DNA from 4 places in the Streptomyces sp. NPDC046379 genome. Region 1 is predicted to be linked to each of the others. Evidence: riboswitches for the same ligand, from Rfam matches in the RefSeq annotation. Region 1 holds a riboswitch; each other region holds the start of a gene.
The links. A riboswitch is a leader RNA that binds a small molecule or an ion and turns the genes downstream of it on or off. The one in region 1 is predicted to bind cyclic di-AMP.

Region 1 (7,684 bases):
TCGCCATCCCCCTGCTCGGCGCGACCGGCGCCAGTGCGGCGAGCGGTGCGACGTGGGACAAGGTCGCGGAGTGCGAGAGCGGCGGTTCCTGGAGCGCCGACACCGGCAACGGGTACTACGGCGGCCTGAACCTGTCGCAGGAGGACTGGGAGGCGTACGGCGGTCTCACCTACGCGTCGCGACCGGATCAGGCCAGCCGTTCCCAGCAGATAGCCGTCGCCGAACGGCTGCTCGCGGACCGGGGCGCCGAGGCGTGGGCCAGTTGCGGCATCCTCGTCGGTCTCAACCAGGACGACAGTGAGGCGGGCGTCGACACGGGGGTGGCCGGCGACGCGGCGTCGAGCACGCCGGACGGCGTCCTCAACCCGCCCGGATTGTCCAACTCCTCCGGTTCTTCCGCCTCAGTGGGCGGGAAGTCGGGTGCGAAGTCGAGCACGAGCCCGACCGAATCGGCGGGCGCGGGGAAGTCGGCCGAATCCGACCGATCCGGCGAATCCGATGAATCCCCTGGAACTGAATCGACGGATTCGGGTCGGGCGACGGCGTCCGAGACCGGAACCGGAGCCGGGGCCGGCCGGGAGACGGGCGCACCCTCCGCCTCCGTCTCCACTTCCCCCTCTGCACCCGAATCACCCGACAGGGGCACGGATGTGTCGGAATCTGCAGACTCCGACACTCTTGCCAAAACCCCCGAAAGTGTCGGCTCTTCCAGTCTCATCGACACCGGCATCGCCGACGCGGGCTCGGGAACCGGCCGTCATCGCGGCTCCAGCGCGCAGGAGGACGTCCTCGACGACCGCGAGGCCGGGGCCTCCGGCTCCACGGGGCGGCACGCCTCGCGGGGCGGGTCGGCGGAGCGGGCGGCCGCCGGCGGGTCGTACACGGTGCGCGAGGGCGACAGCCTCTGGGGCATCGCCGACTCTCTTGAGGTCGACGGCGGATGGTCCGCGCTCTACTCGGAGAACAAGGACGCCGTCGGCGCCGACCCGGACCTCATCCTTCCCGGTCAGACCCTGGATGTCGGGGTCGAAACGGTCGAAAAGTAGCGGGAGTTCACGTCACGGTTCGGGCTGATTGTCCGTTTTGGAATCAGTGTGGGATGAGTCTCAGAAGCCCTGATCGTCTTTGAAATTCCGCCGATCGCGTGTCTACGGTCGTGACCGCTCGCCAATGCGGGCCCCGGTAGCCGCAACGCCGAATCCTGCCAGCGGCCGTCCGGGAACAGTCGTCGCGTCAAGCGCCGTAGGCAGGAGCGGGGGACCCAAGGTAGGCGCCGTTCCGGGCAGTTGAGCCCGGGGCGGCTAGGGGTGAAGCCGCGTCCCGTGAGGGACGCGGCCGGGCAACTCAACCGGCCCGAACCCGACAGCTCACCTCGCAGGCGTCGGTGAGGGGATCAACCATGCTGTTTTCCGGCAAGGGCAAGCACCGTCGTCCGACCGCCCTCCAGCGCTCCACTCGCGCCATCGCCATCGCCGGCGTGACCGGCGCCGCCGTCGCCGCTCCGCTGATGGCGTCCGGCACCGCCTCCGCCGCCACCGCCTCCGAGTGGGACGCCGTCGCCCAGTGCGAGTCCGGCGGCAACTGGTCCATCAACACCGGCAACGGCTACTACGGCGGCCTGCAGTTCTCGGCCTCCACCTGGGCCGCCTTCGGTGGCACGCAGTACGCCGCCACCGCCGACCAGGCCACCAAGGAGCAGCAGATCGCCATCGCCGAGAAGGTGCTGGCCGGCCAGGGCAAGGGCGCCTGGCCGCACTGCGGCACCGGCCTGTCGAACTCCGCCTACAACGGCGGCTCGGCCGGCACCTCCGGCGACGCCGGCAGCTCCACCGGTTCGAACGCGACGGGCTCGGCCGACACCGGCTCCTCCGAGGCCACCGCCCCGGCCCGCGAGACGGAGCAGCAGCCGGCCTCCCGTTCCGCCGACCGCCCGGCCGCCAAGAAGACCGTCACCACCCCGACCGGCAAGAAGGTCAAGAAGGGCGACGGCGAGTACAAGGTCGTCGAGGGCGACACCCTCAGCGAGATCGCCGCGGAGCACGACGTCAAGGGCGGCTGGGCGAAGCTGTTCAAGCTGAACAAGGACATCGTCGAGGACGCGGACGTCATCTACCCGGGCCAGCAGCTGCACCTCAAGTGACGGCCGGCGGCGAGGGTCGCGAAGTGACGGCGGGCGCCGAAGGGCTGAAGTGACAGGCGGCGCGGAGCGCACTCACAGCACGCGCCGACCGACGCCGTCATCCTGAAAGCCCCCGGGCCCCCGGGCTGACGGCCACAGGCCCCAGCACCCCGGTCCCCCAGGACCCCCGCCCCCAGACCCCCGTGAGGGTTCCCCCCGTCCCCGCGGGCTCCCCGCCCCGGCGCGTTCTCCCCCGTACGCGCCGGGGCGGGGCTTTTTTCGGCCAGGCGTGCACGCAACCGTGCGCGGGACTTTTTGTTCCGTTCGGAAACAATTTACTCTCGGTTCCGTCCACGGGGTGGTCGACCGGCTGGCCGATCGCCCGGAGCCGGTTAGGCTCGTCTCGCAGAGCCACCGCGGCCCTGCGAAGCCGCGTCACATTGAAGAAGGAGATGCTCGTGCCGTCCATCGACGTCGTCGTAGCCCGGGAAATCCTGGACTCCCGAGGCAACCCCACGGTCGAGGTCGAGGTCGGCCTCGACGACGGCAGCACGGGTCGTGCCGCCGTTCCGTCCGGCGCCTCCACCGGCGCCTTCGAGGCCATCGAGCTCCGCGACGGCGACCCGAACCGCTACCAGGGCAAGGGCGTCGAGAAGGCCGTGCTGGCCGTCATCGAGCAGATCGGCCCCGAGCTGGTCGGCTACGACGCCACCGAGCAGCGCCTGATCGACCAGGCGATGTTCGACCTGGACGCCACCGACAACAAGGGCTCCCTCGGCGCCAACGCCATCCTCGGCGTCTCGCTCGCCGTCGCGCACGCCGCCTCCGAGGCCAGCGACCTGCCGCTGTTCCGCTACCTGGGCGGCCCGAACGCGCACCTGCTGCCCGTTCCGATGATGAACATCCTGAACGGCGGCTCGCACGCCGACTCCAACGTGGACATCCAGGAGTTCATGATCGCCCCGATCGGCGCGGAGTCCTTCTCCGAGGCGCTGCGCTGGGGCACCGAGGTCTACCACACCCTCAAGAAGGTGCTGAAGGGCAAGGGCCTGGCCACCGGCCTCGGCGACGAGGGCGGCTTCGCCCCGAACCTCGGCTCCAACCGCGAGGCCCTCGACCTCATCCTCGAGGCCATCAAGGAAGCCGGCTACACCCCCGGCGAGCAGATCGCCCTGGCGCTCGACGTCGCCGCGTCCGAGTTCTACAAGGACGGCACGTACACCTTCGAGGGCAAGGCGCGCTCCGCCGCCGAGATGACCGAGTACTACGCCGAGCTGGTCGAGGCGTACCCGCTGGTCTCCATCGAGGACCCGCTGTTCGAGGACGACTGGGAGGGCTGGAAGACCATCACCGAGAAGCTCGGTGACAAGGTCCAGCTCGTCGGCGACGACCTGTTCGTCACCAACCCGGAGCGTCTGGCCCGCGGCATCGAGGAGGGCGCCGCCAACGCCCTGCTGGTGAAGGTCAACCAGATCGGCTCGCTGACCGAGACCCTGGACGCCGTCGAGCTGGCCCAGCGCAACGGCTTCAAGTGCATGATGTCCCACCGCTCCGGCGAGACCGAGGACGTCACCATCGCCGACCTCGCCGTGGCCACCAACTGCGGCCAGATCAAGACCGGCGCCCCGGCCCGCTCCGAGCGCGTCGCCAAGTACAACCAGCTGCTGCGCATCGAGGAGATCCTCGACGACGCCGCGGTGTACGCCGGCCGCAGCGCGTTCCCGCGCTTCAAGGGCTGACCCGGCCGACCCGGCTGATCCGGCCGTAGAGGCAGCGTCGTCCGTACGTCCCCGTACTCGGTCCCGTACCGTGTGCGGGGACGTACGCGCGTGTGTGAAGGTGAGGCGGGGACATGGCCGTGAAGGACCGGGACCGGTTCTCCACCACGACCAGGCTCAAGCTGCTCGGCGAACAGACCGCGGCCCGGGTCTACCGCTCCCAGACCCGCCGCCAGGCCCGCCGCTCCCGGCTCACCGGCCGGGCCGCCCTGCTCGCCCTCGTCGTCTGCTCCCTGGTCGTGGCCCTCGCCTACCCGATAAGGCAGTACGTCGCCCAGCGCGCCGAGATCGCCGATCTGGAGCGCGAGCAGCGCCAGGCCCGCGAGCGCGTCGAACAGTTGCGCGACCTGAAGGCGCGCTGGCAGGACGACGCGTACGCGGAGCAGCGGATCCGGGAGCGGCTGCACCATGTGATGCCGGGGGAGACCGGGTACGTCGTGATCGACCCGGGCGCCGCCCGCCAGTCGCGCACCGACCAGGGGGCGGCCGACCGCCCCTGGCACACGAACCTCTGGGAAGCGGTCGACAAGTCCGACGCCGCCCAGTGAACGCATAGAGGAAGACAGTCTCAGACGCATGGAAACGCCCCCGCCGTCCACCCCGCGCACCGAGCCCACCGACGCGGACGTGGAGGCCTTCAATCAGCAGCTCGGCCGGCCCCCGCGCGGCCTGCGCGCCATCGCGCACCGCTGCCCCTGCGGTCAGCCGGACGTCGTGGAGACGGCCCCGCGGCTGCCCGACGGCACGCCCTTCCCGACGCTGTACTACCTGACGTGTCCGAAGGCCAACTCGGCCATCGGCACGCTGGAGGCCAACGGCGTGATGAAGGAGATGACGGAGCGGCTGGCCGCCGACCCGGAGCTGGCCGCCGCGTACCGGGCCGCCCACGAGGACTACGTCCGGCGGCGGGACGCGATCGAGGAGCTGAAGAACTTCCCCAGCGCCGGTGGCATGCCGGACCGGGTGAAGTGCCTGCACGTCCTGGTCGCCCACTCGCTGGCCGCGGGCCCCGGCGTCAACCCGCTGGGCGACGAGGCGCTGGCGATGCTGCCGCAGTGGTGGCGCAAGGGCGCCTGCGTGACGCTCCCCGGCACGGCGGCCGGCCGGACCGGGGAAGAGCCCGGACAGCCCACGGACGCGAGCGAGGAGACCGGCCGATGACCCGAGTGGCCGCCATCGACTGCGGTACGAACTCCATCCGTCTCCTCGTCGCCGACGCGGACCCGGCGACGGGCGAACTGGTCGACCTGGACCGACGGATGACGATCGTGCGGCTCGGCCAGGGCGTCGACCGCACCGGCCGGCTGGCGCCCGAGGCGCTGGAGCGGACCTTCGCGGCCTGCCGCGAGTACGCCGGGATCGTCAAGGCCCACGGGGCGGAGCGGCTGCGCTTCGTGGCGACCTCCGCCTCCCGCGACGCGGAGAACCGCGAGGACTTCGTGCGCGGCGTGCTGGACATCCTGGGCGTGGAGCCGGAGGTCATCACCGGGGACCAGGAGGCGGAGTTCTCCTTCACCGGCGCGACCAAGGAGCTGACGGGGCGTACGGATCTGGCGCTGCCGTTCCTGGTGGTGGACATCGGGGGCGGTTCCACCGAGTTCGTGGTGGGCGAGGAGCGGGTGCGCGCGGCGCGCTCCGTGGACGTCGGGTGCGTGCGGATGACGGAACGGCATCTGGTGCGGGACGGCGTGGTGAGCGACCCGCCGGCCGAGGAGCAGATCGCGGCGATGCGGGCGGACATCGAGGCCGCCCTCGACCTCGCGGAGGAGCGGGTTCCGCTGCGGGAGGCGCGCACCCTGGTCGGGCTGGCCGGCTCGGTCACGACGGTGTCGGCCATCGCGCAGAACCTGCCCGCGTACGACTCGGCGGCCATCCACCACTCCCGCGTCTCCCACGACACCGTCCGGGAGATCACCGACCGGCTGCTGCGCTCCACGCACGCCGAGCGCGCCGCCATCCCCTCCATGCACCCGGGGCGGGTGGACGTGATCGGCGCGGGGGCCCTCGTCCTGCTGTCGATCATGGAATGGATCGGCGCGGAGGAGGTCGTCGTCAGCGAGCACGACATCCTCGACGGGATCGGCTGGTCGTTGGCCTGACCGCCTGCGGGGTGCGGTACGCGTCCCGGCGGTCGCCGGCCTCGACGACGAGGAGGACGTCCTCCTCGTCGTCAGCCGGCGCCGCCCCTCTAATTACTTGCGGGTATCTTCAAACTGAGCAGGCCGGACACCGTTTGAGCGCGCCCGGCGGGTGCTTCCTCACCTCCCGTTGACGCCCGTCGGGAAAAGTTCGTGAAGTTCTTCACAAGGAATTCGGTCCCCGAGGGGGATCATCGGCGGTCGTTGCGCCATTACGGGGCCCCACCAGGGCCGTAGAGGCTCTGGAGCGGGGATGGGGGAGGGGTCGCGCGGGGTCTGCGCGGGGCGCCGGCCCGAGGCGTGAGACAGGCCAGAGGGGCAGCTCACGCGGCCTTGACAGGGGTCCGTGCTGCACGGTGGCCCGCATCCGTCACCATGGTCCGTGTCATGCGGGCCGCGAAGGATAGCACAAGCCTGGAGGAAGCTTGTGAAGGGGCGCACGAGCCACCCCCCTGGGGCGGGTGGATACTCGATGGCATGAGCACCACGGAGCGTCCCAGGATCCTCGTAGTAGGCGGTGGGTACGTAGGCCTGTACGCAGCTCGGCGCATTCTCAAGAAGATGCGCTTCGGCGAGGCGACCGTCACGGTCGTCGACCCCCGGTCGTACATGACCTACCAGCCCTTCCTCCCCGAAACCGCCGCCGGCAACATCTCCCCGCGTCACGTCGTCGTCCCGCTGCGACGCGTGCTGCCCAAGGCGGAGGTCCTCACCGGCCGGGTCACCACCATCGACCAGGACCGCAAGGTCGCCACGATCGCCCCGCTGGTCGGCGAGGCGTACGAGCTGCCCTTCGACTACCTGGTGATCGCGCTCGGCGCGGTCTCCCGCACCTTCCCGATCCCCGGCCTCGCCGAGCAGGGCATCGGCATGAAGGGCATCGAGGAGGCCATCGGCCTGCGCAACCACGTCCTGGAGCAGCTGGACAAGGCCGACTCCACGACCGACGAGGAGATCCGCCGCAAGGCGCTCACCTTCGTCTTCATCGGCGGCGGCTTCGCGGGCGCGGAGACCATCGGCGAGGTCGAGGACATGGCCCGGGACGCGGCCAAGTACTACCGCAACGTGTCCCGCGAGGACATGCGCTTCATCCTGGTCGACGCGGCGGACAAGATCCTGCCGGAGGTCGGCCCCAAGCTCGGCCAGTACGGCAAGGAGCACCTGGAGAGCCGCGGCGTCGAGATCTACCTCTCGACCTCCATGGACTCCTGCGTCGACGGCCACGTGGTGCTCAAGAACGGCCTCGAGGTCGACTCCAACACGATCGTCTGGACGGCCGGCGTCAAGCCGAACCCGGCGCTGACCCGCTTCGGCCTCCCGCTGGGCCCGCGCGGCCACGTCGACACCGAGGCCACGCTCCAGGTCAAGGGCACGGACTACATCTGGGCCGCGGGCGACAACGCCCAGGTGCCCGACCTCGTCGGCCGCAAGGCGGGCAACGAGAACGCCTGGTGCCCGCCGAACGCCCAGCACGCGCTGCGCCAGGCCAAGCTGCTCGGCGACAACGTGGTCTCCGGCATGCGGGGCTTCCCGCAGAAGGAGTACAGCCACGCCAACAAGGGCGCGGTGGCGGGCCTCGGCCTGCACAAGGGCGTCGCGATGATCGTCATGGGCAAGATGAAGATCAAGCTGCGCGGCCGTCTGGCGTG
Region 2 (7,684 bases), on a different contig from region 1:
AGCGACCGGCTCCCCGACGGACCGGCCGGCCCGCCCCGTGCCGACCGGAGCCCTGCACCGGCCCTCACACCACCCGGGTGGCTCCCGCGAACGGCATCGAGTCGAGCGGGGCCACCCGGACCGTGGAAGACGGGTTCGGGGCGTGGATCATCCGGCCGTTGCCGATGTAGAGGCCCACATGGGTGATGCCGGAGTAGAAGAACACGAGGTCGCCGGGGGCCAGTTCCGCACGGGAGACACGGCGGCCCGTGCCGATCTGGGCGTAGGTCGTGCGGGGCAGGGAGACGCCGGCGGCGGCGTACGCCGCCTGGACCAGGCCCGAGCAGTCGAAGGCGTTGGGGCCCGTCGCGCCCCAGACATAAAGGCTGCCCAGCTTCTGCAGGGCGTAGGCGATGGCGGCCCCGGCGCGGGAGCCGGGGGCGACGGACACGGCGGGCGGAGGCGCCGGCGCGGTGCCCGGCGCGGTGCTCGACGCCCGGGAGCCTTGCGGCGCCGCCAAGCGGGCCCGTTCCTCCTCGGTCAGCCTGGACAGCAGACGCTTCGCCGCCGCCAGCTTCCCGGTGATCGTCTCCTTGTGGCGGCGCAGCTCCGACTGACGGGACGTCAAGGAGTCCAGCTCGACGCGGGCGGCCCCGCGCAGCTGCTCGAGTTCGCGGATCTGCCGACGGACGCGGCTCACCGCACCCGCCCGGCGGTCGCCCGCGCGTTCGGCGAGGGCGGCGCCGGTGAGGTAACCGGCGGGGTCCTCGGACAGGGCCAGCCGGACCACCGGATCGAGCCCGCCGACGCGGTACTGGGCGGCGGCGTACGAACCGAGCGCCTCCCGCTCCGTGGCCAGCCGCGCCTCCCTGCGGGCCGCCTCGTCCCGCATCGACCGCAGCCGCGCCTGCGCCGCCCGGACCTCCTCGCGCGCGCCGTTGTACTTCTCCGTGGCGGCCTCCGCCTCCCGGTACAGCCGGTGCACCTCCGCCCTGACCTGTCCCGGCGACGGCTCCGGCTGCGCGTGCCCGGTCCCGCTCAACCCCGTCGCGCCCGCCGCGCCCGCGAGGGCGATGGTGGCCGCGGTACGGGTCCTGGTCCCGGCGGCCGGTCGTTGCCGGGGCTTGCGGTGCGCTGCCACGTGAACTGCACGTCCCTTCCTACGGATGATCACCTGCGGGAGGACGCTAGGGCGGAGCAGGTCACGGCGGGGTCACGTTGTACGGAAGTGGCAGGAGGGGGGCCGTCGCTGTCGGTATGCGATCGGGATCCGGTTACGGAACCGTCTGTTTCGGCACGCAGCGCGACCGGGAGAGGCCCGTGCGGTCGCCGGGCCGGTGCGGGCCACGCGCCCGCGGCTCACTAGGCTCCGGCCCCATGGACGTACTCATCAACGTTTTCGTCGGCCTGCACATCATCGGCATCGCCTCCCTCCTCGGCGGCTTCCTCACCCAGATGAAGGCGGTGGGCGAGGGCACCGCGCGATTCGTCCCCGCGATGCTGCACGGCGCCCTGACCATGCTGGTCACCGGCGTCATCCTGGTCGGCCTCAACCAGGCCGACGACAACACCGTCAACAACGTCAAGATCGGCGTGAAGCTCGCCGTGCTGATCGTCATCCTCGGCCTCGTCTACGTGAAGCGCGACGAGGAGAAGGTCGACAAGGGCCTGTTCGGACTGGTGGGCCTGCTCACCGTGGCGAACATCTTCATCGCCGTCCTCTGGACCTGAAAGCCGGCCCCGGAGAGGCAGGAGAGCACCGGCGTCAGGCGGGCCGCACCACGCTGTGGATCGACGACTCGCCGTCGTAGTACACCGACTCCTCCCGGACATAGGCGCCGGGCTTCGGGGCGTGGATCATCATGCCGTCGCCGATGTAGAGGCCGACGTGCGTGACGTCGTCGTAGAAGAAGACCAGGTCGCCCGGCCGCGCGCTGGACAGCGGCACCGTCGTCCCCGCGTTGACCTGGTCGTACGTGGTGCGCGGCAGGGTGACCCCGGCGGCCTTCCACGCGGCCTGGGTCAGGCCCGAGCAGTCGTAGGAGCCGGGGCCGGTGGCGCCCCAGACGTACGGCTTGCCGATCTGGGCGCGGGCGAAGGCGAGCGCCCTGTCCGCCTTGGCGGCGTACGTCGAGTCGGCCGGCGGCGGCGCGGGCGCCTCGCCCGACCCGGTGTCCGTGGAGCCGTCGGCCGACTCCTGCTCGGCCGCGGCCGCCGCCTCCGCCTCCTGGCGGCGCTGCTCCTCGGCCCGAGCCTCCGCGGCGGCCTGCTGCCGGGCCAGCTCCGCCGCCTTGCGCTCGGCCTCCTCCTGCTTGCGCTTCTCGATCGCCGCCAGCCGCGCCTTCTCCTCGGCGGTCAGCTCGGAGAGCAGCTCCCGCGCGTCGGACAGCTTCTTCTGGACGGTCGCCTTGGCCGTCCTCAGCTCGGTCTGCGACTCGGTGAGCGTCCGGAGGCTCTCGGTGGCCTCCTGGCGCTTGCGCATCGTCCGGGACTGCTCGGTGAAGTAGTCGTCGACGGCGTCCTTCTGCCGGCTGGTCAGCCGGTTCATCAGCTGGGTCCGGTCGAAGTAGTCCTGTGGCGAGTCCGCGAGCAGGAAGGTCGCGGTGGACGGCGCGGCGGCACCGGTGCGGTACTGGGCGGCGGCGTACGCGCCCAGCTCCTCGCGCGCCTCGTTGAGCTGCTGCGTGCGCCGGGCGACGTCGTCCAGCAGCGTGTCGACCTGCTTGCGCTGCTTGGCCGTCCGCTCCTTGGCCGCGTTGTACTTCTCGGTCGCCGACTCGGCCTGGCGGTACAGCGCGTCGACCTTCTTCTCGACCTCTTCGAGGCTCGGCCGGTCGCCGGCCGGGGTTGCCTGGGCGGTCTGGGAGAGCAGCGCCACGGAGGTGAGGGCGGCCGTGGCCAGGGCGGGGGTACGTATGCCGGCCAGCGGGCCGACCGGGCGCGACTTGCGGTGCGACGCCAAGGGAGGCGACTCCTTCCATGGGCCGCCTACCGGGTTAGCTGTCGGGTTCGGGCGGTGTCGCTCGGAAGGTTTGCCCTACGGCCCGCCTCCCGTGCGGGAGTCGTGCCGATTCACCCCAGAGTTCGGTTGGGTCCCCGGCTCCGGTCGGCCACGCGGGCACACCGGACTCGGCGGAGGCCACGCGGCCCGGCGACGTTCGCCGGTGGGGGTCGTGCGGCCTGCCCGGCACCGTAGCCAACTCGTGTGCCGCCTGTGAAGGTTCGTGGGTGATATGCCCGATACATTTTCGTGACCTTGCGGCGGGGGGTCGCGGTTCGTGTCGGGGGGTGTTCGATGCGTGCTCGGGGAAGGGCTCGGGGCAGTGTCCGGGTGGGTGGTGCGCCGGGCGTGTGCGCAGCTCGAGGCGAGCGCACGGGGTGAGGCGGCGGGCGCCGCGAGAGGGTGCGCGGTTGTGATTCCGGACACCCGCGGCGGGGCGGGGGCCCGCCGGGGCCGGGGATGTTCCCGGGACGGCCACGGGTTGTCAGTGCCGCCCCCTAGACTCGGAGAGCGATGAGCAGCCTCTTTGACGACAGCTTCCTGGCGGACCTCCAGGCCCCTCGGGCCCACGGGGAACACCCGCCGCCGCCCGAGGACGATCACGTTCCGGAGCCGATTCCGGACGATCTGTTCGGCGGGAAGTTCGACGTGCCGCCGGACCGGGAGGCGTACTACCGCGACGGCGCCCCGCGCCCCGCCCTGGACGCCGCCGCGCTCCTGGAAGGGCTGAACGACAACCAGCGCGCCGCCGTCGTCCACTCCGGCACGCCCCTGCTCATCGTGGCCGGCGCGGGCTCCGGCAAAACCCGCGTGCTCACCCACCGCATCGCCCACCTGCTCGCCGAGCGGGGCGTCCACCCCGGCCAGATCCTCGCCATCACCTTCACCAACAAGGCCGCCGGCGAGATGAAGGAGCGCGTAGAGCAGCTCGTCGGCCCGCGTGCGAACGCCATGTGGGTGATGACGTTCCACAGCGCCTGCGTGCGCATCCTGCGCCGCGAGTCCAAGCGGCTCGGCTTCACCTCGTCGTTCTCGATCTACGACGCCGCCGACTCCAAGCGCCTGATGGCCCTGGTCTGCCGTGATCTCGATCTCGACCCCAAGAAGTTCCCGCCCAAGTCCTTCAGCGCCAAGATCAGCAACCTCAAGAACGAGCTGATCGACGAGGAGGACTTCGCCGCCCAGGCCACCGACGGGTTCGAGAAGACCCTCGCCCAGGCCTACGCCCTCTACCAGTCGCGGCTGCGCGAGGCGAACGCCCTCGACTTCGACGACCTGATCATGACGACGGTCAACCTGCTGCGCGCCTTCCCGGACGTCGCCGAGCACTACCGCCGCCGCTTCCGGCACGTCCTCGTCGACGAGTACCAGGACACCAACCACGCCCAGTACGCCCTCGTCCGGGAGCTGGTCGGCACCTCCGAGCACCCGGTGGACGTCCCGCCCGGCGCGGACGACGTGCCCCCCGCCGAACTGTGCGTCGTCGGCGACGCCGACCAGTCGATCTACGCCTTCCGCGGCGCGACGATCCGCAACATCCTCCAGTTCGAGGAGGACTACCCGAACGCGACGACGATCCTGCTGGAGCAGAACTACCGCTCCACCCAGACGATCCTCTCCGCCGCCAACGCGGTCATCGAGCGCAACGAGTCCCGCCGCCCCAAGAACCTGTGGACCAATGCGGGCGCGGGCGCGCGCATCACCGGCTACGTCGCCGACACCGAGCACGACGAGGCCCAGTTCGTCGCCGACGAGATAGACCGCCTCACCGACGCCGGCGAGGCCAGGGCGGGCGACGTCGCCGTCTTCTACCGGACCAACGCCCAGTCCCGTGTCTTCGAAGAGGTGTTCATCCGCGTCGGCCTGCCCTACAAGGTCGTCGGCGGCGTCCGCTTCTACGAGCGCAAGGAGGTCCGGGACGTCCTGGCCTACCTGCGCGTCCTCGCCAACCCCGAGGACTCGGTGCCGCTGCGCCGTATCCTCAACGTCCCCAAGCGCGGCATCGGCGAGCGCGCCGAGGCGATGATCGACGCCCTCTCCCAGCGCGAGAAGATCAGCTTCCCGCAGGCGCTGAAGCGCGTCGACGAGGCGTACGGCATGGCGGCGCGCTCCACCAACGCCGTCAAGCGGTTCAACACGCTGATGGAGGACCTCCGCACGATCGTGGAGTCCGGCGCGGGACCGGCCACCGTTCTGGAAGCCGTACTCGAACGCACCGGCTACCTCGCCGAGTTGCAGGCCTCCACCGACCCGCAGGACGAGACCCGCATCGAGAACCTCCAGGAACTGGCCGCCGTCGCCCTGGAGTTCGAGCAGGAGCGCGGCGAGGGCGAGTCGGTCGCGCTGTCCGACTTCCTGGAGCAGGTCGCCCTGGTCGCCGACTCCGACCAGATCCCCGACGAGGAGGACGGCGACGGCGTCATCACACTGATGACCCTGCACACCGCCAAGGGCCTGGAGTTCCCGGTCGTCTTCCTCACCGGCATGGAGGACGGCGTCTTCCCGCACATGCGCGCCCTCGGCCAGACCAAGGAACTGGAGGAGGAGCGGCGGCTGGCGTACGTCGGCATCACGCGCGCACGGGAACGGCTCTATCTGACCCGGTCGACGATGCGCAGCGCCTGGGGGCAGCCGCAGTACAACCCGCCCTCCCGCTTCCTGGAGGAGATCCCCGCCGCCTACGTGGACTGGAAGCGTACGGGCGCCGTCGCGGCCCCGGCCGGTCCTGTCTCCGGGGTGGCGGCCTCGCTGTCGTCGTCCCGCTCGCGCTCGTCCGCCGCCGGGGCGTCCGGCTTCGCCACGCGCCGGGCCGCCGAGCAGCCGGCCGTCGGACTGGCGGTGGGCGACCGGGTCACGCACGACCAGTTCGGCCTCGGCACGGTGGTCGGCGTCAAGGGCACGGGCGCGAACGCCGAGGCGACCATCGACTTCGGCGACGCCAAGCCGAAGCGGCTGCTGCTGAGATACGCGCCGGTCGAGAAGCTGTGACCGCCCGGCCGCCGGTCCGAACCGGCGGCCGGGCGGACGCCGGCAGCGGGAACTACGAGAAGGGCGGGCCGGGGGGCGTGGTTACGACGGCTCCAGGCCGTGGCTGCGCAGCCAGGCCAGCGGGTCGACCGCCGAGCCGCCGCCGGGGCGCACCTCGAAGTGCAGGTGCGGGCCGGTGGAGTTGCCGGAGTTGCCGGAGTACGCGATCGGGTCGCCGGCCTTGACGGTGGTGCCGGGGGCGACCCGGTAGCTGGAGAGGTGGCAGTACCACGTCTCCGTGCCGTCCATCGCCGTCACGATCATCATGTTGCCGTACGCGCTGTTGTACTCGGTGCGCACGGTGCCGTCGGTCGCGGCCATCACCGTCGAGCCGTAGGCGACCGGGAAGTCGATGCCGGTGTGCACGGACATCCAGTTGATGCCGGCCTGGCCGAAATAGGCGCTGAGTCCGTGCTGCGCGACCGGCAGGGCGTACTTGGGGCGCAGCCGCTCCTTGCGGGCGGCCTCCGCCGCCGCCTTCCGCTGCTCGGCCTCCTGCTGCGCCTTGAGGTCGATGCGCTCCTGCGTCCGGCTGGCCCGGTCGGCGAAGTCGTCCGCCTCGGCGCTGAGGCTCTCCAGCTGGGTGTCGAGCCGGCTGTTGGCGGTGGACGGTTTCACCGGCGGCGCGTCGGCGGCGGTCGTCGACGTGTCCTTGGAATCGTCGCCGAACGAGCCGACGGACGCGGCGGCGATGCCGGCCACGCTCATCACGCACGCCGACGGCACGGCCACGGTCAGCAGCGCGGAGCGCTTGGGCGGCGTACGGCGGCGGGAACGGCTTGCGGCACGGGAGCCGGCGCGCGTGGCCGGGGCGGGCGTGACCTCCTCCTGGTCGTCCAGGAGCAGCAGGTCCTGAGCGGGATCCGCCCGGTCGGCCTCGTCCGCGGCGGGCATCTCGCCGGTGGCGTGCAGCTCGCCCTCGGTGTGGTGGGTCTCCGCGTGGTGCGTTTCCGCGTGGTGGGTGTCGGCGTGGTGCGTTTCCGCGTGGTGGCTGAAGTCCTCGCCGGGCACGGCGGTCGCGGGGTTCGCGGCGCTGCCGTCGGAGTTCCACTGGGTGGCGTCGTAGGCGCCGGTGTCGAAGGCCTGCGTGCCCCACTCCCACTGCTGGGTCGGGTCGGCGGCGGTCTGCTCGGGCTGGGCCCAGGCGCTCGCGTCCCACTGGCCGCTGACGTCCGGTGCGCCGGCCTGCTGCGGGATGACGGAGAGCTGCTGGTACTCGCCGGTCCAGGCGGTGGAGTCGTACGCGCCGGTGTCGTAGGCGGTGTGCTGCGCCGCGTACGGGTCGTAGCCGGGGGACTGGTGCGTACCTGTGGTCCACTGGGTGGCGTCGTGGGCGCCGGTGTCGTGGGCGCTGCCCTCGAGGGAGCCGAAGAGCGGGTCCGCCTCGAAGCTCGTGGCGGCCGGGTGCGTGGCGGCGTGGCCGCCGGTGGCAAAACCGTTGGCGTCGTAACCGCCGTATGTGGTGAAGTCACCGGTGGTGAAAGCGCCGTACGGGGCCTCCTGCGTGCCGTACGACGCGTGATGCGCCGCGGCGGCTTCGGAAGCCGGGGCCGGGGTGGTCATGGTCCCCGACGGGTGACGGTCGTTCACCAACTTCTCTTTCGCCTCGACAACAGGGGCTGGCAGAGCAGTGCGGCGACTGTACCCGGCGGTACGCGGGCGCGACAATCTTCGGCA
Region 3 (7,684 bases), on a different contig from region 1:
GGATGGCCTTCGACACCGGCCAGCAGGAGGCCGCCCAGCGGTACTACATCCAGGCGCTGCGTCTCGCGCGCGCGGCGGCCGACGTCCCCCTCGGGGGCTACGTCCTGGCCTCCATGTCCCTCCAGGCCACCTACCGCGGCTTCGGCGACGAGGGCGTCGACCTCGCGCAGGCCGCCCTGGAGCGCAACCGCGGGCTGGCCACCGCCCGCACCATGAGCTTCTTCCGTCTCGTCGAGGCACGCGCGCACGCGCGCGCCGGGGACGCCCAGGCCGCCGGCGCGGCCCTGAAGTCGGCCGAAGCCTGGCTGGAGCGCTCCCGCGACGGCGACAACGACCCCTCCTGGCTCGGCTTCTACGGCTACGACCGGTTCGCCGCCGACGCCGCCGAGTGCTACCGCGACCTGAAGGCCCCGCGCCAGGTCCGCCGCTTCACCGAGCAGGCCCTGTCCCGGCCCACCGAGGAGTTCGTCCGCTCGCACGGGCTGCGGCTCGTCGTCTCCGCCGTCGCCGAACTGGAGTCCGGCAACCTGGACGCGGCCTGCGAGCAGGGCGTGCGGGCGGTCGAGGTCGCCGGCCGGATCTCCTCCGCACGCACCACCGAGTACGTGCGGGACCTCCTGCACCGCCTGGAGCCGTACGGCGACGAGCCGCGGGTCGTGGAGCTGCGCGAGCGGGCCCGGCCGCTGCTCATGGCGCCCGCCTGACCGGGTACGGCGACGGCCCGGGACGGCCCGCCGGGCGGTTCCGGGCGGGAACCCGGCTTTGAGGGCATTGTCAGTGGCGCAGTGCACTATCGAAGCCGGGAGGTGAAACAGGTGCACAAGATCGCCTACGACTGCGACGTGCTGGTGATCGGCGGAGGGATCGTCGGCCTGTCGACGGCGTACGCGATCACCCGCGCCGCGCCGGGCACCCGCGTGACCGTGCTGGAGAAGGAGCCGGGCCCGGCCCGCCACCAGACCGGCCGCAACAGCGGCGTCATCCACAGCGGCGTCTACTACCGCCCCGGCTCCCTCAAGGCGCGGTTCGCGGTGCGCGGCGCCGCCGAGCTGGTGAAGTTCTGCGCCGAGTACGACATCCCGCACGCCGTCACCGGCAAGCTCATCGTGGCCACCGAGCGGTCCGAGCTGCCCCGGCTGCACGCCCTGGTCCAGCGCGGCCGGGAGAACGGCATACCGGTGCGGGAGCTGGTCGCCGCGCAGATCGCCGAGTACGAGCCCGAGGTGCGGGGCCTGGCCGCCATACACGTCGGCACCACGGGCGTCTGCGACTACTCCGAGGTCGCCCGCCGGCTCGCCGACGCCTCCGGCGCGCGGATCCACTACGACGCCGAGGTCGTCGCCGTCGACCGCCGCCCGTCCCTGGGCGTGGCCGTGCGCACGGCGGCCGGCGCGGTGCTGCGCGGCAGGGCCCTGGTGAACTGCGCCGGGCTGTACTGCGACCGGATCGCCCGGCTCACCGGCGACGACCCGGGCATGCGGATCATCCCCTTCCGCGGCGAGTACTACGAGCTGGCCCGGCCCGAGCTGGTCCGCGGCCTGGTCTATCCCGTCCCCGACCCGGCGTTCCCGTTCCTCGGCGTGCACCTCACCCGCGGCATCGACGGCGGCGTCCACATCGGTCCCAACGCCGTCCCGGCGCTCGCCCGCGAGGGCTACGGTCCGGGCGTGGTCCGCCCGCGCGAGCTGGCGCTGAGCCTCACCTGGCCGGGCGCCTGGCGGATGGCCCGCCGCCACTGGCGGTACGGCGCCGGGGAGCTGCGCCGCTCCGCCTCGAAGGCGGCGTTCACCGAGGCGGTGCGCCGGCTGCTCCCGGCGGTGACGCAGGACGACCTGGTCCCGGCGTCGTCCGGGGTGCGCGCCCAGGCGGTGCTGCGCGACGGCTCCCTCGCCGACGACTTCCTGATCCGGGAGTCGCCGCGCGTCGTCCACGTTCTGAACGCCCCGTCCCCGGCGGCCACGGCGTCGCTGCCGATCGGCCGGGAGGTGGCGCGGCGGGTGCTGGGGGTGCTGAGTGGGGCGTGAGCGTGAGGGGGTGCGCGTGCCGCCGAGGTCCGGAGGAACGCAAGGTCGCGTGTCACCGAGGACGGGGCAGCCGCGGAACCGCGCACCGGCGGGAGCCGGGCGGGCACGGAACCGCGCCCTCGCGAGGGCCGGACGGGCACGGAACCGCGCACCGATGGAAGCCGGGCGGGCGCGGGACCGCATGCCACCGACAACCCGGCGAACGCAGAACCGCGTACGGGCGTCGGCGCCCCGCGGACCGCGCCGGGGATGGCACCGGCACCGTCTCCGCACGCCGCACGCCCCCGCCGCCCGTAAAATCGACCCCACTGTGTCTGACTCCGTGAACACCCCCGAAGCCCTCCGCTCCGCCTCCCCCGGCACCGCTCCGTCGCGCGGCCGGGACAAGGCGGAGCCGAGGTTCCCGGACGGGCCCAAGGCGGATCCCGCCGGGTCGCACTTCGAGCGGCGGATCCGGAGCTTCCAGCCCCGCCGGAGCCGGGTGACCGCCGGGCAGGCGGACGCCCTGCAACGGCTGTGGCACCGGTGGGGCCTGGACATCGACGGGCAGCGCGTCCTCGACCTGGCCGAGCTGTTCGGCAACGACCACCCCGTCGTCCTGGAGATCGGCTTCGGCATGGGCGAGGCCACCGCCCAGATGGCCGCCGCCGACCCCGGCACCAACATCCTCGCCGTCGACGTGCACACCCCCGGCCAGGGCAACCTGCTGGGCCTGGCCGAGCGCAACGGCCTGGCCAACGTCCGGGTCGGCAACGGCGACGCCATCATCCTGCTGCGCGAGATGCTGGCCCCCGACTCCCTCGACGGTCTGCGCGTCTTCTTCCCCGACCCCTGGCCGAAGAAGCGGCACCACAAGCGGCGGCTGATCCAGCCGGACTTCCTCACCCTCGCCGCAGCCCGGCTGAAGCCGGGGGCGATCCTGCACTGCGCCACGGACTGGGAGCCGTACGCCGAGCAGATGCTGGAGGTGCTCACCGCGCACCCCGCGTACGAGAACACCAGCCCCGACGGCGGTTTCGCGCCACGCCCCGCCTTCCGCCCCCTCACCCGCTTCGAGGGCCAGGGCCTGGACAAGGGCCATGCCGTGAACGACCTGCTCTTCCGCCGCGTACCGCACCGGTCCTTGCCGTAAGGGGGCGCAGTGGCCACCGGTCCCCCGCACCCGACGCCCTTAGCCGCTCCGGACGGCGGCGTCCCGGCGCACGCGCCCTGGTGGCGGCGGCGCCGGCTGGGCTACGCCGCGCTGACCACGCTGCTGGCGATGTCGGGGCTGGTCATCCTCGCCCTGGTCCGCGAGGAGACCGGCACCGACGGGTTCCTGGTCGGCCTCGGACTCGCCGTCCTGCCGGTGCCGCTGCTCATAGCCGTCTTCCGCTGGCTGGACCGCGTCGATCCCGGCCCCTGGCGCAATCTGGCCTTCGCCTTCGCCTGGGGCGCCTGTGCGGCGGCGCTGATGGCGATCGTCGCCAACAGCTTCGCCGTCCGCTGGATCGCCACGGCGACCGCCGACCCGGCGAGCGCGAACACCCTAGGCGCGACGGTGATAGCGCCGGTCGTCGAGGAGACCACCAAAGCCGTCGCCGTCCTGCTGCTGTTCCTCTTCCGCCGCCGCGATCTCACCGGCATCGTCGACGGCGTCGTCCTGGCCGGGATCACCGCGACCGGCTTCGCCTTCACCGAGAACATCCTCTACCTGGGCAACGCCTTCGGCGCCGACCGGCTCAGCGGTGACGGCATCGCCACGGTCACGGCGGCGACGTTCTTCGTCCGGGTCGTCATGTCGCCCTTCGCGCATCCCCTGTTCACCGTCCTGACCGGCATCGGCTTCGGACTCGCGGCCCTCGCCGGGGAGCGGCAGCGGCTGCGCCGGATCCTGCCGCCGCTGGGCGGGCTGCTGCTCGCGATGGGCATGCACGCCCTGTGGAACGGTTCGGCGACCTTCGGCGAGTACGGCTTCTTCGCGGTGTACGGCGGTTTCATGGTGCCGGTGTTCGGCCTGCTGACGTGGCTGGTGATCTGGAGCCGGCAGCGTGCACTGCGCACGGTGCGCGAGGAACTGCCCGCCTACGCCGCGGCCGGCTGGCTCGCTCCGGCCGAGCCGTACGCGCTGGGCTCGCTGCGGGCGCGGCGGCTGGCCCGCGAGTACGCCGGCCACCATCTGGGCCGGCCGGCGGCGCGCACGGTGGCCGAGTACCAGTCCCGCGCGACCTCGCTGGCGCAGCTGCGCCGCCGGCTGCGGCAGGGAAGGGCGGGGGCGGACTTCGCCGTGCGGGAGGGTGAGCTGCTGCGGGAGCTGTGGTCCCGGCGGGAGGTCGCCCGTCCGGCGCTGGAGCACGCGGCGCGCGTCACCGCGCCGGTGGCACCGGTGGCCGTACCCCCGTGGGCGGCGGGGCCGCAGGCGTGGCACCCGGCGCAGTACAACCCGTACCGGACGTGAGGACCCACGACCGGCAGCCCTGACGTCCGGGGGGTGCCGTCAGGACCGCCGGGGATCGAAGGTGTGCCGCGTCGGCGGCGGACGTCAGGGGTTGAGGCCCTTGTCGCGCAGCCAGGCGATGGGGTCGACGGCGCCGCCGTCGCCGGTGCGCACCTCGAGGTGGAGGTGGGGGCCGGTGACGTTGCCGGTGGCGCCCACGCGCCCGATCACGTCGCCGGTGTTGACCTTCTGGCCCACGGTGACGCTGATCGACGACTGGTGGGCGTAGAGGATCTCGGTGCCGTCCTCGAGGGTGAGCACGGTCTTGTAGCCGTACGACCCGTCCCAGCCGGCCTGCGTGATGGTGCCGGTGTGGACGGCCTTGATGAGGGTGCCGGTGGGGGCGGCGAAGTCGACGCCGGTGTGGTAGCCGGACGACCACATGGCGCCGGCCTGGCCGTACGTCGAGGTGAGGGTGTACGAGGAGGTCGGCAGCGTGTACTGGCGGGCCAGCTCGGCGAGGCGCTCGGCCTCGGCCTTCTTGCGGGCCTCCTCTTCCGCTGCGGCCTTGGCGGCGGCGGCCTTGGCCTCCGCCTCCTTCTCGGCCTTGGCGGCGGCTTCGGCGGCGGCCTTCTCGGCAGCGGCGACGGCCTCCGCGGCGGCCTTGCTCTCGACCTGCTCCTGCTGCTGTTCGGCCTGGGCGATGATCCGGGCGCGCAGGGCCTCGCCGGCGTCGGTGGTGCCCAGGGCGGTGTCGGCGGTGGTGACACCGGCGCCGCTGAGCGGTGCGGCGGCGGTCTGCGCGACGGCGGTGTCGGCGGCGTCCTCGGCGTCGTCCGAGAGCAGGGAGCCGACGTTGGGCAGGTCGGGCATCGAGATCGACACCGGCGGCTTGCCGGTCTGCGCGGTGGCCATGCCGCCCGCGCCGACGGCCGCTATGACGCCGACGCCGAGAACGGTGGAGCTGCGGGCGAGTCCGCCGCCGCGCTGCTTGGCGACGCGGTGCTTGCCACGGACGGGGCGGACGGAGTCGGCGGTGGGGTTCCACTCCTCCCACGGCCCCTCGTCGGTGCGCTGTCCGCCGTAGACGACGGTGTCCTCGGAGCGCGGTGCCGGGAAGAACGGGGCTTGCGGGGCAGGCGGGTTGGACGCCACGTGGGCGTACTCCTTTCCTTCCTTCTCGCCTACCGGGTTAGCTGACGGGTTCGGAGCAGGAAGGTCTCCTACGCGCGTAAACCATCCGTGCCGATACGGCGGCCTACGCCCGATTCACCCCAAGGTGATGGTTCCCCGGTTCCCTTGCGGGATTCGGCGTGTGCGCACGGAGCCGCCTCTTGTGACGGCTGGGACGACCGCGCTGCGTTATCGGACGTTAATAGAACCGGGGCCTGAATTCCAAGCCGTTCAGCTTGATCATTAACGTTTTCGGCCGGGACGTACGGCTCACGAGCGGCGAAAACCGGGCGAGTTGACCCGGGCTCAGGTGCGGACGAGTTTATGACGGTGTCTCAGATGTTACCCGTGCACGGTCGTACGACTACCTGACGTGACCGAGGTGGGGGGCGTGCCGCGGACAGCGCGGTCGGCGCGGACAACACTCAGGGCCGGAACCCATGATCTGCTGATCAGGATTCCGGCCCTGGGCCTTCAGTAGCGGGGACAGGATTTGAACCTGCGACCTCTGGGTTATGAGCCCAGCGAGCTACCGAGCTGCTCCACCCCGCGTCGATGAATCCAGTGTACGCCATCCGCGGGAGCCCTCACGCCAGGGTTTTCGCCGACCCGGACCGCCCGCTCCTCAACCGCCGGGGTTGCCGGTGTGGGTGAGGCTCTCCCAGGCGACGAAGCGGTGGTCGGTGCCGGAAAGGGCCCCGGGCCGGGCAGCAGCGCTGCGGGCGGCCGCGGCGGGCTTGTCGAGCCGCTGTTCCAGGTGGTTGAGGACGACCGCCGGCGGCGGCCCGGCCGTCCCCCCGCACCGCCGCAGCCCCGCCGCCTGCCGGTCGAGCGTGGCCCTGAGCCGGTCCTCCACCTCGCTGTACACGTCGACGCCCTGGTGCCAGGCGGTCTCGGCGATGTGCGCGGCGGCGGCGAGCGAGGCGCCGGTCCGCCGCAGGTGCCGGCAGTCCGTGCGGGCGGCGGACCGGCCCCGCTCCAGCGGGAACTGGGCGGGGACGTGCTCGCGGAAGCGGCGGAGGGCGGCGTCGAAGGCCCGGTGGTCGTCGAGGAAGACGGCCATGCCGAGGGCGGCGTCGGCGGCGACGAGCTCCCGGTGACCGTCGTCGGCCCGGCCCGGCCGGGTGACCTCGGGCAGATGGACGGTGCGCAGCATCCCCTCGAACCGCCGCATGTACCCGGCCTCCCATCCGGCGCCCGGTGCGTGCCGCACGATCTCGGCGGCCCGCGCCCAGGTCCCGCCGGTCCACGCGGCCTGCAGCGCGGCGTCGCCCCCGGTGTGCCGGCGCAGCCTCTCCGACCACGCGTCCATGATCTCGATCGCCTTTTCGGCGTGCTGCCGCTTGCCGGTGACGCCGTACAGGAGCGCCTGCGTGTAGGCGGCGATCGCGTCCTTTCGCTCGGCGGCGCAGCCGCGCCCGGCCCTGCCGCCGGGGCAGTGGACGGTCCTCACCGGCCGCGCCCGGTGCCGGTACGACCCGTACGGGCTGTCCCGCATGTCGAGGTAGGCCTTCAGCCACGGCTGCCGTCCGGCGGTGACGTTCTCGCGTACGACGTCCAGCTGCCGGGCGTTGACCAGCACGCCGGGGTGGGTGAACCCGGCGTCGGCGGGCAGCGCGCGCACCATGGTCCGTCCCCCGGCGTCCATGACCCCGCACGCCCCGACCAGCCCGCCGGCCAGCGCCGCCGCGAGCCCCGCGCCGGCCACGCCCAGGACCACCCGCCTGCTCACAACCCTCGTGCCCCTCGTGGCTCTCACAGCCCTCGTGGCTCTCATGGCCCTCATGCGCGCCGCCTCCGCGTCCGTCCTGCCGTGCTGCTTCACCCAGGGGCAGCGTGACCCGGCGCGCGGCGGGGCGCAGCGGATGTTGGGCCGATGGGCGGTCCGCCGGACGGGGAGCGGGCAGCGCACCGGCCGGACGGGAGGGCGCGCCCCGCCCGCTCCACCGCTGCTCCGCACCACCGGCGACGGACACTCCTCACCCCGCCAGGTGACGGTTGGGCGCCTTGGCCCGCTCCTCCAGTTCCGGCAGGACGACGACGTCGGCGCCGGCCGCGGCGAGCAGTCCGC
Region 4 (7,684 bases), on a different contig from region 1:
CGACGCGATGCTCGCGCTGTGCGAGACCGCCCAGTGCCGCCGGGCCCGGCTGCTCGCCTACTTCGGCCAGGACCCCGAGCGGGAGGCCTGCGGCAACTGCGACACGTGCCTGACCCCGCCGGAGACCTGGGACGGCACGGTCGCGGCGCAGAAGGTGCTGTCGACGGTGGTGCGGCTCCAGCGGGAGCGGGGGCAGAAGTTCGGCGCGGTGCAGATCGTCGACATCCTGCTCGGCAAGCGGACCGCCAAGGTGATCCAGTTCGACCACGACCAGCTGTCCGTGTTCGGCATCGGGCAGGAGCTGACCGAGGGCGAGTGGCGGGGCGTCATCCGGCAGCTGCTGGCCCAGGGGCTGCTCGCGGTCGAGGGGGAGTACGGGACGCTGGTGCTGACCGAGGCCAGCGGCGCGGTCCTGCGGCGCGAGCGGGAGGTGCCGCTGCGCAAGGAGCCGAAGAAGCCGGTGGCGGCGAAGGCGTCGGGTTCCTCGTCCGGGCGGGGCGAGCGCAAGGCCAAGGCAGCGGTGGCCGAGCTGCCCGAGGAACTGCTCCCCGCCTTCGAGGCCCTGCGTGCCTGGCGTGCGGAGCAGGCCCGGGAGCAGGGCGTCCCGGCGTACGTGATCTTCCATGACGCCACGCTGAGGGAGATCGCCACGGTCTGGCCCACGTCGGTCGCGCAGCTCGGCGGGATCAGCGGGGTCGGCGAGAAGAAGCTGGCGACCTACGGGGAGGGCGTGGTGGCGGTGCTGGCCTCGCTGAGCGGGGGCGGCGGCGGTGCGGAGCCCGGACGGGAGTGGGAGTCGGACCCGGAGCCCGACCTGGAGCCCGCCCCGGAGCCCGAGCCCGAGGACTGGGCGTAGGCGGGCGGAGGCGCGCGCTCTTTCAGCCCAGTGCCGTCAGCCCCGGGGCGAAGGTGATCAGCAGGGGCAGCAGAGGGGCCAGGCCGGCGACCGTGGTGGTGAGGGCGCGGTGCCGCCGGTCCAGCCGGGGCGGCGGGGCCAGCAGGCGGTCCACACGTTCGCCCAGCAGCCGGCGGCTGGAGGCGCAGGACAGCACGCCCCGGTGCTGGTTCAGCTCGATCAGGGCCAACGCGGTGGTCAGGTGGCCGCAGCGGCGGGAGGCCGTGTCGTCGGCGGCGAGTTCGACCAGCCGGCGCGTCTGGTCGCAGAAGTGGGCGAAGAGCGGGACCCGGGGGAAGCCGGTGGCGAGGGCGGTGGACAGATGCAGCAGCCAGTCGTGGCGGGCGCGGGCGTGGCCGCGCTCATGGGTGAGGACCGCGTCCAGCTGGTGGTCGGTGAGGCGGTGCAGCGCCCCGGTGGTGACGACCAGTTGGGAAGGGTGGCCGGGCATCCACCAGGCGTCCGGGTACTCGTCCTCCAGCACGAGCAGCGGGCCGCGGGAGGCCGGCAGGCCGGCGGGCAGGTCGGGGGCGCGTTCCCGCAGGTGCGCGCGGGCCCGGCCGCGGCGGCGGCGGGCCTCGGCCAGCTCGCGGGTGAGCATCGCCGTCGTCCAGGCGGCGCCGCAGGCCAGCAGCAGGGTGAGGGCAGCGGCCCAGGCCGGGGCGGCGGACAGGTCGTAGGCGGCGGTGACGGCGGGCGGCGCGGGCGCGAAGACATGGTCGCGCACGGTCTGGAAGAGGGCCGCCGCGCCCAGGACGAGCGCGGCCAGGCAGCACAGCAGGACGGTGGCGACCAGGCACTGCCACACCCACAGCCCGACCACGGGTTCGCGTTCGGTCCACGCGGCCCGGGTCAGGGCGCGGGGGGCCGGTACGGCGGCCGTCAGGGCGAGGAGGCTCAGCAGGAGCAGGCAGACGGTCATGCCACGGGCTCCGGATCCTGGTCGGGAGTGGGGCGGCTGCGGTGCGGGGCGGTGCGCGCGACGAGGCGGTGCGGCGCCGCGCGCGACGCTCCGGCGTGCACCGTACGCCGCCAGTATGACGGCGACGGGCCGCCGGAGTCAGGGGTGCGGCGCCACCTCGTCCCGGGCGGCGCCGCCCAACCCCGTGGAGCGCCCGCGAGGTTCAGCCGGCCGCGACGACGCGCCCCGTCACCTCCCCGAGGCCCACGCGGGCGCCGTCCGCCCCCGGGGCCCAGGCCGTGAGGGTGACGACGTCGCCGTCCTCCAGGAAGGTCCGCCTGCCGTCGGGGAGTTCGAGCGGGTCCCGCCCGTTCCAGGTCAGCTCCAGCAGCGAGCCGCGCTGACGCTCCTCGGGCCCGCTGACCGTGCCGGAGCCGTAGAGGTCGCCGGTGCGCAGGGAGGCGCCGTTGACGGTCATGTGGGCGAGCTGCTGGGCCGCGGTCCAGTACATGGTGGAGAACGGGGGTTCCGAAACGACGTGGCCGTTCACGGCGACCGAGATCCGCAGGTCGTAGCCGCCGGGCTCCTCGTCGCCGTCGTCCAGGTACGGCAGCAGGGGGTGCGTCCGCCGCGGCGGGGCCACGCGCGCCGCGTCCAGCGCGTCCAGCGGGGTGATCCACGCCGACACGGAGGTGGCGAAGGACTTGCCGAGGAACGGGCCGAGGGGGACGTACTCCCAGGCCTGGATGTCCCGTGCGCTCCAGTCGTTGAGGAGGCACAGGCCGAAGACGTGCTCGCGGAAGGCCGACAGCGGCACCGGCGTGCCCATCGGGGAGGGCGTCCCGACGACGAAGCCGACCTCCGCCTCGATGTCCAGCCGGACGGACGGGCCGAACACGGGCGCCGCGTCGGACGGGGCCTTGCGCTGGCCGGCGGGGCGGACGACGTCGGTGCCGGAGACGACGACCGTGCCGGAGCGGCCGTGGTAACCGATCGGCAGATGCTTCCAGTTGGGGGTGAGCGAGTCGGCGGCGTCGGGGCGGAACATCCGGCCGACGTTGCGGGCGTGGTTCTCGGAGGCGTAGAAGTCGACGTAGTCCGCGACCTCGAAGGGCAGATGCAGGGTCACCGAGGACAGGGGGTGCAGCAGGGGGGCGACGGTCTCGCGGTGGGAGGGCACCGTCACCCAGGCGGTCAGCGCGCGCCGCACGTCCGACCAGGCGGTGCGGCCGGCCGCGAGCAGCGGGTTCAGGGTCGGCCGGGCGAGCAGGTCGGCGTACGGGGAACCGAGCGCCAGAGCCGCCGCGCCCGCGTCGAGGACGTGATCGCCGAGGCGGACGCCGACCCGGCGCTCGGCGGACTCGGGGGAGCCCGTGGCGTCGGTGAGCGAGAAGACGCCGTACGGAAGGTTGTGCGGGCCGAAGGGGTCGCCCTCGGGGAGATCGAAGGGGGGCATGGGGTGCTGCCTCACTTTCGTACGCGCGGACCGGGTAGTCGCCGCACACGTTACGGCCGGGGCGGCCCTCTTGGGCAGCGTCCCCCGCGGGCCCGTTCCGCCGTGTCGTGAAGGCACCCGGAACCAGGGCCGGTTGACGTCGGAGACGGTGAACGGGGTGGTGAACGGACCCGGCCGGATGTCCGTATTCTCTGATCATGGCCGCACCCCTCGCGCGCACCACCGCACCCGCCGCGCACTCCGCCCCCGCGCCGCACACCGCCCCCTCGGCGGACCCCGGCGCGTACTCGCTCATCGCCACCGATCTGGACGGCACGCTGCTGCGCGGCGACGACACGGTCTCCGACCGGACCCTCGCCGCCCTCGGGCGGGCCGTGGGGGCAGGCGCCCGCCACCTCGTGGTGACCGGCCGCCCGGCGCCCCGGGTGCGCCCGCTGCTGGAGCGACTCGGGAACAGGGGGATCGCGGTGTGCGGGCAGGGCGCGCAGGTGTACGACGCCGGGGCGGACCGCCTGCTGTGGTCGGTCACCCTGGACCGGGAACTGGCGGAGACCGCGCTCGGCAAGATCGAGGCCGAGCTGGGGGAGGTGTACGCCGCCGTCGACCAGGACGGCGTGGACGGGCTGACCCTCATCGAGCCGGGTTACCGGATGCCGCACCCCACGCTGCCCGCCGTACGGGTCGGCCGGCGCGCCGACCTGTGGAGCGAGCCGATCAGCAAGGTGCTGCTGCGCCACCCCGGCCTGACGGACGACGAGCTGGCGACGGTGGCCAGGGCGGCGGTCGGCTCGCTCGCGACCGTCACCATGTCCGGGCCGGGAACGGTGGAGATGCAGCCGTGCGGCGTGACCAAGGCGACCGGCCTGGCGATCGCGGCCCAGCACCTCGACGCACGCCCCGCGCAGACCATCGCCTTCGGGGACATGCCCAACGACATCCCCATGTTCGACTGGGCCGCGCACGGCGTCGCCATGGCCAACGCCCACCCCGAGCTGAAGGCGGTCGCCGACGAGGTCACCACGTCGAACGAGGACGACGGCGTGGCCGTCGTCCTCGAACGTCTGTGGGCGGGGACCCCGTGAGGGGACGGGGCGCGGGCCCTGAGAGGGGGGCGGGCTCAGTAGGCGCCGAACACGTTGTCGATCGAGCCGTAGCGGTCGGCCGCGTAGTTGCAGGCGGCGGTGATGTTGGAGACCGGGTTGTACGGGTCGTAGGCGGTGCCGGGCACGTGGTAGGCGGCGAAGGTCGGGTCGATCACTTGGAGCAGGCCCTTGGAGGGCGTGCCCTTGGCGGCGTTGGAGTCCCAGTTGTTGATCGCCCACGGGTTGCCGGACGACTCGCGCATGACATTGCGGTGGATGCCGTTGTAGGTGCCGGGAATGCCGTGCTGGGCCATGATCGCGAGCGACTGGCGGATCCAGCCGTCGAGGTTGTTGGTGTACGCGGCGGTGGCGGCGGTCGTCGCGGCCGGGGCGGCCGCCGGGGCCGCCGAGGCGCCGCTCGCGCCGACGAGCGGCAGGGCGAGCACGGCCGCGCCGGTGCCGGCGACGGCGAGCTTGCGGGCGAGGCGGCGGGCGGTGCGGGCGGTCAGGGCACGGCTGTGCTGACGGCTTGCGGGCATGTCGAAATGTCCTCTCCGTCGCCTGCGAGGTGAGCTGTCGGGTTCGGGCTGGGAGGTGCCCGGCCGCGCGCCGGAACGCGCGGCTTCACCCCGAGCCGGTCCGGCGTCGTGCCGGCCCGGCGACTTACCTGGGTCCCCCGCTCCTGCCGTGCGAGTGGTCGTTGGTGGTGTGCGGGCGGTGGCAGGACTCGGCGTCCGCCCGACAGGCCGGGAACGTATGCGAGGGAACATGTCGGGAACAAGCGGCGGAGTCACACCACGGGCGATTTGATCTCTGTCCGGCGGGTTTGGCGCACTTGATCCTTTGTCGCCAGGGAGGTCAACTGGCCTGCGGTTCAAGGGGTGTCGCGTGTTGCGCAGGTGAATTCCGCGGGTACGGGGACGTGAGTGACCTCACGGTCGCGTGCAAGTCAGGCAAAACGGGCAAATGCGGCTAAGGGGTTATCAAATCGTCGCGGCGGGAGTGGGCTTGCCGGAGTGGGCGGGGGCGGGTGTCGCGGCGATTCAGGGAGAGTGCAAAACCGGACGAAACGGTGCGAAATAATCCCCGCTGGGTGGTCAGAAACCCGCCAGTCATGATCCGATACCGGCCGAGCCGTAACGCCGGGCGCTGGCGGTGATCGAAACGTGACCGGATACGCTGACTTGAGTGAAGGCAGCGACGTATCGACAAACCGTGTAATCCCCAGTAGACACCAGCAGACAGGAGACCCCTCGTGACCGTCGTCGGGCCGTTCGGGCTGAGCGTGCGGGACCAGGCTCTGGAAGCCGATGTCCACGCCGGATTGACGGCTGTCGAGGAGGGACTGCTCGAGGCCACCAAGAGCGAGGTCCCCTTCATCACCGATGCCGCGCAGCACCTGGTGCGGGCCGGCGGGAAGCGGTTCCGTCCGCTGCTGGTGATGCTCGCCGCGCAGTTCGGCGACCCCTACGCGCCCGGCGTGGTGCCCTCCGCAGTGGTCGTGGAGCTGACGCACCTCGCGACGCTGTACCACGACGACGTGATGGACGAGGCGGACGTGCGGCGCGGGGTGCCCAGCGCGAACACCCGTTTCGGCAACTCGGTCGCGGTGCTCACCGGCGACTTCCTCTTCGCGCGCGCGTCGCACATCCTGGCCGACCTCGGACCGGAGGCGGTGCGAGTCCAGGCGGAGGCGTTCGAGCGGCTGGTCACGGGGCAGATCCTGGAGACGGCCGGACCGTCGGACGGCCGCGACCCGGTCGAGCACTACCTGGACGTGCTGTCCGGCAAGACGGGCTCCCTGGTCGCCGTCGCCTGCCGCTTCGGCGCGATGATGTCCGGCGCCGACGAGTCGGTCGTGGACGTCCTCACCCAGTACGGCGAGCGCCTCGGCGTCGCCTTCCAGCTCGCCGACGACGTGCTGGACATCGCCTCCGACTCCCACGAGTCCGGCAAGACGCCCGGCACCGACCTGCGCGAGGGCATCGCCACGCTGCCGGTGCTCCGGCTGCGCGAGCGGGCGGCCCGGCTCGGGCTCCCCGAGGACCTCGCCCTGTGCGAACTGCTCGACTCCGACCTCACCGACGACGACCGGCACGCCGAGGCGCTCGCCGCCTTCCGCCGCCACCCCGCGCTGGAACACGCCCGGCGCGACACCATCCGCTACGTCGAGGCCGCACGCGCGGCGCTCGCCCCGCTGCGGGAGTGCGACGCCAAGGCGGCGCTGGAGGAGATGTGCGACGCGGTGGTCCACCGCGCCGGTTAGCCGCCCGTCGCGGCGCGGCCCCACGGGTCCGGTCGGCCGGCTGTCGTATCGCAGCTTCAGGGGTCCGGTCGGTCGGCCGTCGCGGCGCGGCCCCACGGGTCTGTTGACTGCCCGTCGCACCCCACCCCTACGGGGCGGGGGAGAAACCGCCCTGTCCCGTCATACCGCAGGAGTACACGGAGTTGGCTCTGCGGTCTGACGATTTTCCTTGCCGTATTTGGTCAGATGGATGCACTGAAGGACACCACTCCTCACCGATTCGGGTGAGAATGGCGGCTCGGGGTGGACAAGTGCGAGCACCTGTACGACGGGCGGCCGCCGCCGACGACGGAGGTAAGGCACACATGGCACCGTACGCATCCGACGACAGCACCACCGCCGCGGAGGACGACGACCTGCGCGCGGCGCGACGACGCAGGGCCGCGCGGTACGGCGTGCCCGCCGCGGTGATCGGCATCGCCGCGGGAACCATCGGACTGGTTCCGGCGATAGCCGACTCCGGCAGCCCGGACCTGCCGAAGATCACCGCCGAGGAACTGATCGAGAAGATCGCCGCGTCGGACGTCCAGCAGCTGTCCGGCACCGTGAGGATCAGCACCGACCTCGGCCTGCCCGACCTGGGCGGCCTGGAGAGCAGCATGCTCTCCGGCGCGGCCGGCGCCGACGGCGAGGGCTCCTCGGCGGACCCGGCGGCCAGGCTCACCGAGCTGGCGTCCGGCTCCCACACCCTGCGCGTCGCCGCCGACGGCCCGGACCGGCACAAGGTGTCCCTGCTGGAGGACGCCGCCGAGTACAGCCTGATCCACAACGGCAAGGACGTCTGGGGCTACGACAGCGCGTCCAACGAGGTCTACCACGCCACCGCCGACGAGCACGGCGGCAAGCACGAGAAGCAGGCGCCCGCCACGCCCCAGGACCTCGCCGAGGAGGCCCTGAAGGCGGTCGACGACACCACGTCCGTGACCGTCGACGGCACCGCCCAGGTCGCGGGCCGGGACGCCTACAAGCTGCTCATCGAGCCCAAGCAGACCGGCTCCACCGTGGGGGCCATCAGCATCGCCGTCGACGCGGAGACCGGCCTCCC

Region 2: another riboswitch for cyclic di-AMP. It lies ahead of ACZ6KF_RS07745 (C40 family peptidase); the one in region 1 lies ahead of ACZ6KF_RS25345 (transglycosylase family protein).
Region 3: another riboswitch for cyclic di-AMP. It lies ahead of ACZ6KF_RS14320 (M23 family metallopeptidase); the one in region 1 lies ahead of ACZ6KF_RS25345 (transglycosylase family protein).
Region 4: another riboswitch for cyclic di-AMP. It lies ahead of ACZ6KF_RS31385 (transglycosylase SLT domain-containing protein); the one in region 1 lies ahead of ACZ6KF_RS25345 (transglycosylase family protein).

The regions. Positions count from the first base shown of each region.
Region 1 is NZ_JBVJFP010000015.1:141,470-149,153, forward strand. Features, by position in the region: gene ACZ6KF_RS25340 (transglycosylase family protein) at 1-1,046, shown strand, start outside; cyclic di-AMP (ydaO/yuaA leader) riboswitch at 1,229-1,396, shown strand; gene ACZ6KF_RS25345 (transglycosylase family protein) at 1,400-2,140, shown strand; gene eno (phosphopyruvate hydratase) at 2,578-3,858, shown strand; gene ACZ6KF_RS25355 (FtsB family cell division protein) at 3,972-4,445, shown strand; gene ACZ6KF_RS25360 (DUF501 domain-containing protein) at 4,474-5,058, shown strand; gene ACZ6KF_RS25365 (Ppx/GppA phosphatase family protein) at 5,055-5,996, shown strand; gene ACZ6KF_RS25370 (NAD(P)/FAD-dependent oxidoreductase) at 6,513-7,684, shown strand, end outside.
Region 2 is NZ_JBVJFP010000003.1:176,482-184,165, forward strand. Features, by position in the region: gene ACZ6KF_RS07730 (response regulator transcription factor) at 1-1, shown strand, start outside; gene ACZ6KF_RS07735 (C40 family peptidase) at 65-1,120, opposite strand; gene ACZ6KF_RS07740 (hypothetical protein) at 1,357-1,710, shown strand; gene ACZ6KF_RS07745 (C40 family peptidase) at 1,745-2,941, opposite strand; cyclic di-AMP (ydaO/yuaA leader) riboswitch at 2,949-3,124, opposite strand; gene pcrA (DNA helicase PcrA) at 3,494-5,968, shown strand; gene ACZ6KF_RS07755 (M23 family metallopeptidase) at 6,050-7,597, opposite strand.
Region 3 is NZ_JBVJFP010000007.1:13,290-20,973, forward strand. Features, by position in the region: gene ACZ6KF_RS14300 (MFS transporter) at 1-704, shown strand, start outside; gene lhgO (L-2-hydroxyglutarate oxidase) at 816-2,024, shown strand; gene trmB (tRNA (guanosine(46)-N7)-methyltransferase TrmB) at 2,335-3,156, shown strand; gene ACZ6KF_RS14315 (PrsW family intramembrane metalloprotease) at 3,166-4,461, shown strand; gene ACZ6KF_RS14320 (M23 family metallopeptidase) at 4,546-5,595, opposite strand; cyclic di-AMP (ydaO/yuaA leader) riboswitch at 5,607-5,764, opposite strand; tRNA gene ACZ6KF_RS14325 (tRNA-Met) at 6,092-6,165, opposite strand; gene ACZ6KF_RS14330 (alginate lyase family protein) at 6,239-7,345, opposite strand; gene ACZ6KF_RS14335 (dihydrofolate reductase family protein) at 7,593-7,684, opposite strand, start outside.
Region 4 is NZ_JBVJFP010000026.1:47,486-55,169, forward strand. Features, by position in the region: gene recQ (DNA helicase RecQ) at 1-856, shown strand, start outside; gene ACZ6KF_RS31370 (M56 family metallopeptidase) at 879-1,817, opposite strand; gene fahA (fumarylacetoacetase) at 2,020-3,252, opposite strand; gene ACZ6KF_RS31380 (HAD family hydrolase) at 3,450-4,334, shown strand; gene ACZ6KF_RS31385 (transglycosylase SLT domain-containing protein) at 4,370-4,873, opposite strand; cyclic di-AMP (ydaO/yuaA leader) riboswitch at 4,878-5,044, opposite strand; gene ACZ6KF_RS31390 (polyprenyl synthetase family protein) at 5,590-6,600, shown strand; gene ACZ6KF_RS31395 (LolA family protein) at 6,945-7,684, shown strand, end outside.